One region of the Methylobacterium sp. NPDC097929 genome, then DNA from elsewhere that is predicted to be linked to it. Evidence: riboswitches for the same ligand, from Rfam matches in the RefSeq annotation. Region 1 holds a riboswitch; the other holds the start of a gene.
What was found. A riboswitch is a leader RNA that binds a small molecule or an ion and turns the genes downstream of it on or off. The one in region 1 is predicted to bind cobalamin.

Region 1 (4,302 bases):
GCCGCCCGGCCGCGTCGCGGAAACGGCGGGCGAGCGCATTGTCCGGCACGATGCCGAGGCCGACCTCGTTGGCGACCAGCACGAGCGGGCCCGGCGCCCCGGCGCAGGCTTGCGCCAGCGCCTCCGTGGCCGCCGAGAGGTCGGCTTCCGCCAAGAGCAGGTTGGTGAGCCAGAGCGTCAGGCAATCGACCAGGACCGGCCCGGTCGCGGCGGCCACCGCCTCGGGCAGCGCCGTCGGCACGTCGAGGGTGTGCCAGGAGCCGGAGCGCCGCGCCCGGTGCTCGCCGATGCGGGCGCGCATCTCGTCGTCCCAGGCCTGGGCGGTCGCGATGTAGAGCCAAGGGGCAGGGCAGGCCTCGATCAGCCGCTCGGCATAGGCGCTCTTGCCCGAGCGCGCCCCGCCGAGCACCAGGGTCATCCGGGGAGCGGCCTGAAGCATCCGCACCCTTTGCCCCAGACGCCGCCGGCGCGTCAAAGTCAGTCTATTGACAACATTGTGTCAAATCGTCAGCATGTTGTCATGACGCGATCGGATCACGAGGCTGCGGAAGCCGCGACGGCCCTGGTGCTGGAGATCTTCCGGTCCAGCGGCGCGCTGCTGGCCGCCGGTGACCGGCTGGTGGGCGATCTTGGCCTCACCAGCGCCCGCTGGCAGGTTCTGGGCGCCGTCGCGCTCGCCGCCGAGCCGCTGCCGGTTGCCCGCATCGCCCGGGACATGGGTATGACGCGCCAGGGCGTGCAGCGGACGGTCAACGATCTGGCGACTGCCGGCCTCGTGAGCTTTGCCGACAATCCTCACCACCTGCGCGCCCGCCTCGTTCTTCTCACGCCCGCGGGCCGGGACGCCTACGCAGCGGCGGCGGCGCGGCAGGCTCCCTGGGCGGCCGCGCTCGCCCGCGGTCTCGACCCTGCGGCGCTCGATGCGGCCCGCACCCTCGTGCGGACCATCGGCGAGCGGGCCAGCGAACGCCGGAGCGGCGAACGACCGGGAGACCACGATGCTGATCGGTGAACTCGCCCTCGTCGCGGCGGCGGCCTTCGCCGGCGCCGCGCTCTATGTCGGCTTCGTGGAGCATCCGGCCCGGCTGGTTCTCGACCCGGCTTCCCAATTGCAGCAATGGCGCCCGAGCTACCGGCGCGCGACCCGGATGCAGGGCGGCTTGGCGCTGGCCGCCACCGCGCTCGGCCTGCTCGCCTGGGCGCGTACGGGCGATCCGCGATGGGGGCTCGGGGCGGGGCTCGCGCTCGCCAACTGGCCCTACACGATGCTGGCGATCATGCCGACCAACCGCACCCTGCTGGCCGCCTCGGGGACCGATCCAAGCGTGGCGCCGCTGATGCAACGCTGGATCCGCCTGCACGCGGTCCGCAGCGGGCTCGGTCTTGCGGCAGTCGCGGCCTTCCTCTGGGCGCTGCGGTGATCGCGTCCGCTCGGTCGACCGGCGCCGGACACGTTGTGCGTCCGTCCGCATCAGGCTATGACCGCTCGGTGACGGTGCCCCGGCAACGGGGTGAAAAGGGAATGCGGTGAGAGGGTTTCTCGAAAGCCTCGATTCCGCGGCTGCCCCCGCAACTGTAAGCGGCGAGTTCCTGCCACGAGCCACCGGGCGATCCGGGAAGGCGGCAGGCGCGATCGCAGCCGCGAGCCAGGAGACCTGCCGTCCGGTGCGAATTTGTTCTCGAATGCCGCCGGTGGGGCGGCCGGAGCCCGTGACCCGATGACGACTGCGACCCTTCAGACCTCGGCCACCGCCACCCGTTCCGCCGAGGGCGCCCGTGCGCTCCTCGTGGCTGCCTTCCTCGGCCTCGGTCTCGTCTTCGTGGCCGGCTTCGCCCCGGCCTCGGTGCTGCACAACGCGGCGCACGACTTCCGCCACGCGCAGAACTTCCCCTGCCACTGATCGCGGCGCCCGCAAGGCTCGCATCATGATCGCACGGTTGTTGTCGGCGGCGCTCGTCGCCGGCTTTCTCGCGTCCGTCGTCGCGACGGGCCTGCAACTCGCCCTGACCTCTCCGCTGATCCTCCAGGCGGAGACCTACGAGGGCGGGGGTGCGCACGCTGCCGTCGCCCCCTCCGCCGCCGTCACTTTCGCCTCCCTGATCGTGCCGGCCCACGCCCCGTCGCAGCACAGCCACGGCGAGGGCGGCCACAACCACGGCCGGGCCGACGAATGGCAGCCCGCCCCGGGCCTCCAGCGCATGGCCTTTACCGGCCTCGCCACGCTGGTCGGCGGGGTCGGCTACGCCCTGCTGCTCGCCGCGGTGATGCTGGCCCTGCGCCGTGAACCGAACCCGCGCACCGGGCTCGTCGTCGGCGTCGCCGGCTTCCTCGCGGTGGCGCTCGCGCCCGCCATCGGCCTGCCGCCGGAACTGCCCGGCATGGGCGCCGCGCCGCTGGTGCTGCGCCAGTTCTGGTGGCTGATGACGGTGGTCGCCACCGGCCTCGGCCTCTACCTGATCGCCGTGCGCCGGGTGCCGCTGACGATCCTGGGCGGCCTCGTCCTGATCGTCGTGCCGCATCTCGTCGGAGCGCCGCAATCGCTCGACACGGTCTCGTCGCAGGTGCCGCCGGCAACCGCCGCGCAGTTCGCCGCGCGCTCGCTCGCCATCGGCTTCGTGTTCTGGGCGGTGATCGGGCTCGCCTATGGCTGGGCCTGGGGGCTGTTCGGCCGCGCGGCGGGCGCCCGCCGCCATGCCTGACGCAGCATCCGAGCCCGACACCGCGACCCTGTCGGTCTGCCTCACCTGCCGCGCGGCCGGAGACCCCGCCGAGCCGCGGGCCGGGGCGAGGCTCCTGGCGGCCCTGCGCGCCGAGGCCGAACGGGCGCCCGTGCCGGGGCTGCGGATCGAGGGCGCCGAGTGCCTCTCGGTCTGCAAGCGGCCCTGCACCGTGGCGGTCGCCTCGGCCCACCGCTGGACCTACGTCTGGGGCGATTTCGACGCCCTGGAAGACCCGGACAATTCCGCCCGCACCATCCTGGCGGGCCTGCGGCGCTATCTCGAGACCCCCGACGGCCTCGTGCCCTGGCGCGAGCGCCCCGAAGCCTTCCGCAAGGGCGTCGTCGCCCGCATCCCGCCGCTGACGGCGGCACGAGGGGAGATTTCATCATGAGCTTGGTCGAAAAAATCCCCTGCACCATCGTCACCGGCTTCCTCGGAGCCGGCAAGACGACGCTGGTGCGCCACACCGTCGAGAACGCCCGCGGGCGGCGGCTGGCGATCATCGTCAACGAGTTCGGCGATCTCGGTTTCGACGGCTCGTTCCTCGCCGCCTGCGGCATCGAGGGCTGCAACGAGGATTCGGTGGTGGAGCTGCCCAACGGCTGCATCTGCTGCACCGTGGCCGACGACTTCGTGCCGGCGCTGACCAAGCTGCTCGACCGGCCCGAGCCGCCGGAGCACATCCTGATCGAGACCTCCGGCCTCGCCCTGCCCAAGCCCCTGGTCCAGGCCTTCCAGTGGCCGGCGATCCGCTCACGGGTCACCGTGGACGGCGTGGTCGCGGTGGTGGACGGCCCGGCGGTGGCCTCCGGCCTGTTCGCCGACGACCCGGATGCGCTCGCCAACCAGCGCGCCGCCGACAGTTCCGTCGATCACGACAACCCGCTCGAAGAGGTATTCGAGGACCAGATCCTCTGCGCCGACCTCGTGGTGCTCAACAAGTCCGACCTCCTCGACGCGGCGGGCCGCGACAGGGTCCGGGCCGACATCCAGGCCCACCTGCCCCGCGCCGTCGAGATCGTCGAGACCGAGCACGGCCGGCTCGACCCGCGGGTGCTGCTCGGGATCGCGGCGGCGGCCGAGGACGACCTCGATGCCCGCCCCTCGCATCACGGCGAGGGCGAGGATCACGACCACGACGACTTCGAATCCGTGGCGATCCCCGTCGGCGTCGCTGGCAGCCCGGAAGACCTCGCCGCGCGCGTGGAGAAGGCCGCCGAGACCGAGGGCGTGCTGCGCATCAAGGGCTTCGTCGAGGTGAAGGGCAAGCCGATGCGCCTCGTGGTGCAGGGCGTGGGCCGGCGCGTCGCCTCCCATTACGACCGTCCCTGGAAGGGCTCGGAGCCCCGCGACGGCCGCCTCGTCGTCATCGGCCTGAAGGGCTTCGACCAGGACGCGGTCGCCGCCGCCCTGCGCGGATGAGCCCGGCCGGGCATCGGCGCCCGGGGGCAGGCGCGAGAAAAGTCGCGCTCGCTCTCCTGCCCGCCTGCGCTCTTCTCGCGGGCTGTTCCGACCGGGAGCGCGAGCCGGCCGACGCGGCCGCGCCCGCGCCCTTCGTCTCCGCGGCGCGCCAGGGGGAGG
Region 2 (4,302 bases), on a different contig from region 1:
TCACCCTGGAACGCTTGAAGCGTCGACAGAGGCATCGGCCGCGACCGGACGCATCGCCTCCATCGACGCCCTGCGCGGGCTGGTGATGGTGCTGATGCTCCTCGACCACCTGCGAGAGACCTGGTTCCTGCACGTACCGGTCGCCGATCCGGTCGACGCGAGGACTGCCCTGCCGGCCTTGTTTCTGGCCCGCCTCGCGGTCAGCCTGTGCGCGCCGGTCTTCATCGTGCTGACCGGCGTGGCCGCGTACCTGTTCGGCACCCGGCACACCCTGGCGGAGACGCGCGCCTATCTGGTGAAACGCGGCCTCGTGCTGATGGCCTTCGAGGTGTTCTACCTTTCCAAACTGTACTGGGGCGTGGCCAGCCCGACGCTCTGGCTCCAGGTGATCTGGTGCATCGGCGTGTGCATGATCGTCCTGGCGGCGCTGATCGGCCTGCCGCGCCGGGTTCTCGTCGCGGTCGGGCTCGTGATCGTGTGCGGTCACAACCTCCTCGACCCGATCCGGCTCCTACCGGACCAGCCGCTGTTTCCCGTCTGGGCCCTGCTGCATCAGCGGGACGTCATCGCGCTTCCCCTCGGGCTGGTCGCCAAGACGACCTATCCGGTGCTGCCGTGGATCGGTGTCATCGTGCTCGGGTATGCGGTCGGACCGTGGTTCCTGCCCGGCGTCGCCACGCGCACGCGGGAGCGCCGTTTCGCGGCGCTGGGCTGCGCGATGCTGGTCGCCTTCGCACTGCTGCGCCTGGCGAACGGCTACGGCGACAAGCCTTGGTTCGTCGTAGACGGCAGCGACCTGCGGACCGCGATGAGCTTCCTCGCGCTGACGAAATACCCGCCCTCGCTCCTGTTCCTGCTGCTGACGCTCGGGACCGGGGCGCTGCTGCTCGTGGCGTTGGAGCGGATCGGCGACCGCCCGCTCGTCGCGGCGCTGGCGGTGTTCGGCGGCGCGCCGATGTTCTTCTACCTGCTCCACCTCACGGTTCTGCGGCTGCTATACCATGGCGCGTTCGCGACCTGGGGCGCGACCCAGGGCACCGTGTTCGGCGTCGCCGATTACGGGTGGGTTCTCGTTTGGTACGTCGGGCTGATCGTGCCCCTCTACCTGCCGACGGCCTGGTTCTCGCGCTTCAAGGCGTGGAGGCGCGACATCGCTTGGCTCAAGTACCTGTAGTTCGGCTTGCGCGACAGGCGCCGATGCCTCGTCATCGGCGCCCCGGCACGAAACCAGAGGGAGGCCGGGCTCCAATTACATTGACTTGGCTCGCAAGCCTGAAATAACTTGAGCTTGACGGTTCCCCTCGGGGATCAAAAGGGAACGCGGTGAGGGCGCAAGCTCGATGCCGCGGCTGCCCCCGCAACTGTAAGCGGCGAGCCTTCCGCCACCATGTCACTGGGCAGCCTCGCCCGGGAAGACGGTGAGAGGGCAGCGACCCGCGAGCCAGGAGACCTGCCGTCAGTCGTGGTCACACGCGAAACGCATCGGGCGGGGTGTCCTGGTGGGTGTCGAAGCGCCGTGATCCCGTGAGGACGCGAGCGCCGAGGCCTCGTTCGCGGTGACGTGCCACTGCCGTCACCCGAGGCTTGTCTCCCGTGCCCCATTCCCCTGGTTCCGCTCTCCGGAGCGTCCTGGCGCTATCCTGCGCCGGATCGGCCCTGCTAACAGCAACCTTCGCCAACGCCCAACAGACCGCGGCCCCCTTTGCCGCCGCCCCGGCCGGCGTCGAGACCACCCTCGACGAGATCTCAGTCGCGGCGACCGGCGTGCCGACGCCGACCGCCCAGGTCGGATCGAGCGTGACCGTCCTAACCGAGCGGACGCTCGAACAGCAGCAACGCCGCACCGTCCCGGACGCGCTCCAGCAGGTGCCGGGCCTCAACGTCGTGCAGACGGGTGGTCCCGGCGGCCAGACCTCCGTCTTCATCCGCGGCGCCAACTCCAACCACACCAAGGTGCTGATCGACGGCATCGACGCCACCGACCCGTCGAACGGCAACGGGTCCTTCGATTTCGGCCAACTCCTAACGGATGACCTCGCCCGCATCGAGGTGCTGCGCGGCCCCCAGAGCGGCCTCTACGGCTCGGACGCCATCGGCGGCGTGGTCTCCTTCACGACCAAGCGCGGCGAAGGGCCGGCGCGGGCGTCGCTTCGCCTGGAGGGCGGCTCGTTCGGGACCTTCAACCAGTCGGGCCGGATCAGCGGCTCCGAGAACGGCTTCGACTACTCGGTCTCGGTCTCCCATTTCCGGGCGGCCGCAACACCGGTCACACCGCCCAACCTCGTGCCGTTCGGACGCCCGATCCATCCGAACTTCTACGACAACGAGACCGTCTCGGCGAAGTTCGGCTACCAGTTCACCGACACGTTCCGCATCAACTCGGTCACGCGCTTCATCAACTCGCGGCTGCTGCTGACGGGCGACGACTTCAGCACCTTCCCGGCGGCACCGGCGGCCTTCCGCAGCGAGGCGGCGGTCCAGCAGGTCTTCACCCGCAACGAGGCCGAGTGGACGCCGTTCGCCGGCTTCCACAACATCCTCGCCATCAACTACTCGAACCTATTCAACCGGCAGCAGGGACCGCTCGACCCGCTGGCGACGCCCGACGCGACCACGGGCCTGGGTGAACGGACACGCTTCGAGTATCGCGGCGACTACCTTCTCTCCCCCGGCAACATCGTGTTGTTCGGCGCCCAGCGGGACGAGGAGAGCCTGTTCACGACCTCGCCAGGCTCCGTTCCCGACTCCCTGCGGGCGAGGAACGGCAACACCGCGGGTTACGGCGAGGTGCAGCTCACACCGTTCGACCGCGCCTTCCTCGTCGCCAATCTGCGCCATGACGAGAACGACCAGTTCGGCCCGGCCACCACCTTCCGGGTCGCGCCGAGCTACATCCTGCCCTTCTCCGACACGCGCCTGAAGGGCAGCGTCGGGACCGGCTTCAAGGCGCCGACGCTGAGCCAACTCTACCAGAGCTTCCCGGCGTTCAACTTCTTCGCCAACCCGAACCTCAAGCCCGAGGAGAGCCTCGGCTACGATGCCGGGTTCGAGCAACCGCTCGGCGACCGGGTCTTGGTTGGAGCCACCTACTACCGCAACGACTTCACCAACCTCATCAACACCAACGCGAGCTTCACCTCCAACGAGAACGTCGGCAAGGCGGTGTCCTACGGCGCGGAGGCGTTCGTCTCGGTCCGGTTCTCGGAGACGCTGTCGGGCCGCGTCGACTACACCAACACCGTCACCAAGAACGAGATCACGGGTCAGGAACTCCTGCGCCGGCCGCGACACAAGGGCAGCGCCACGGCGTTCTGGAACCCGCTGCCGGGCCTGACCTTCAGCGGCACGGTGATCGTGCTCGGCTCCTTCGTCGACGGAAACCGGGACTTCTCCGTCCCGCGTCTGAAGAATCCCGGCTTCACCCTCGTCAACCTCGCGGTCAACTACGACGTCAACGAGACCGTCAGCGTGTTCGGTCGCATCGATAACCTATTCGACCGCCGCTACGAGAACCCCACGGGGTTCCTCGGGCCGGGGCTTGCCGTCTATGGCGGCGTGCGCCTGACCACGTTCTGAGGTGAGGATGCCATCACGGGCCATCATCGCGTTCTGGGGCATCCTGGCCTTCGGGCCCGCAGCCGGCGCTACGGGCACGAACGAGGCGCCCGTGCGCGTGGTCTCGATGAACCTGTGCGCGGACGAGCTCGTCCTGCAGCTCGCCGACCGCGCTCAGGTGCTGGCCGTCACCTATCTCGCAAGTGACCCCCGCGGATCGACGGTCGCGTCCGAGGCCGCCGGAGTTCCGGTGACGCGCGGCCTGACCGAGGAGGTCGTCGCGCTTCGGCCAGACCTCGTCATCGCGGGCGCCTTCACGACGCGCACGACCGTCGGCATGCTCAGGCGCGTCGGCGCGCCCGTGCTCGAACTCGGCGTGCCGGCCGACCTGGACGGCGTGCGTGCCCAGATCCGGCAGGTCGCGGAAGCACTTGGGTACCCCGAGCGGGGGGAAGCCTTGATCGCGGACCTCGACGCCAAGCTCGCAACGGTCATCCCGTCGACCCGGCCGTTGCGGGCCCTCGTCATGCGCCCGAACGCCTTCACGGTCGCACCCGGCGGCCTCGGCGACGCGCTCATCCGCGCCGCCGGCCTCGTCAACGTCGCAGCCGAGATCGGACGCGACCGGTTCGGGCAGGTACCGCTCGAAGCCGCCGCGCTCGCGGACGCCGACCTGATCGTGGTGGACGAGGGGGCGCCGGGCCTGCCTTCGCTCGCCGACACGCTCCTGCACCATCCCGTCTTCCG

Region 2: another riboswitch for cobalamin. It lies ahead of ACPCJR_RS17890 (TonB-dependent receptor plug domain-containing protein); the one in region 1 lies ahead of ACPCJR_RS19315 (CbtB domain-containing protein).

The regions. Positions count from the first base shown of each region.
Region 1 is NZ_JBMVEP010000009.1:83,858-88,159, reverse strand. Features, by position in the region: gene cobU (bifunctional adenosylcobinamide kinase/adenosylcobinamide-phosphate guanylyltransferase) at 1-439, opposite strand, end outside; gene ACPCJR_RS19325 (MarR family winged helix-turn-helix transcriptional regulator) at 521-1,012, shown strand; gene ACPCJR_RS19320 (DUF1772 domain-containing protein) at 999-1,421, shown strand; cobalamin riboswitch at 1,477-1,676, shown strand; gene ACPCJR_RS19315 (CbtB domain-containing protein) at 1,719-1,901, shown strand; gene ACPCJR_RS19310 (CbtA family protein) at 1,927-2,700, shown strand; gene ACPCJR_RS19305 (DUF1636 family protein) at 2,693-3,112, shown strand; gene cobW (cobalamin biosynthesis protein CobW) at 3,109-4,143, shown strand; gene ACPCJR_RS19295 (DUF4349 domain-containing protein) at 4,140-4,302, shown strand, end outside.
Region 2 is NZ_JBMVEP010000007.1:235,449-239,750, forward strand. Features, by position in the region: gene ACPCJR_RS17885 (DUF1624 domain-containing protein) at 1-1,174, shown strand, start outside; cobalamin riboswitch at 1,276-1,472, shown strand; gene ACPCJR_RS17890 (TonB-dependent receptor plug domain-containing protein) at 1,594-3,576, shown strand; gene ACPCJR_RS17895 (ABC transporter substrate-binding protein) at 3,584-4,302, shown strand, end outside.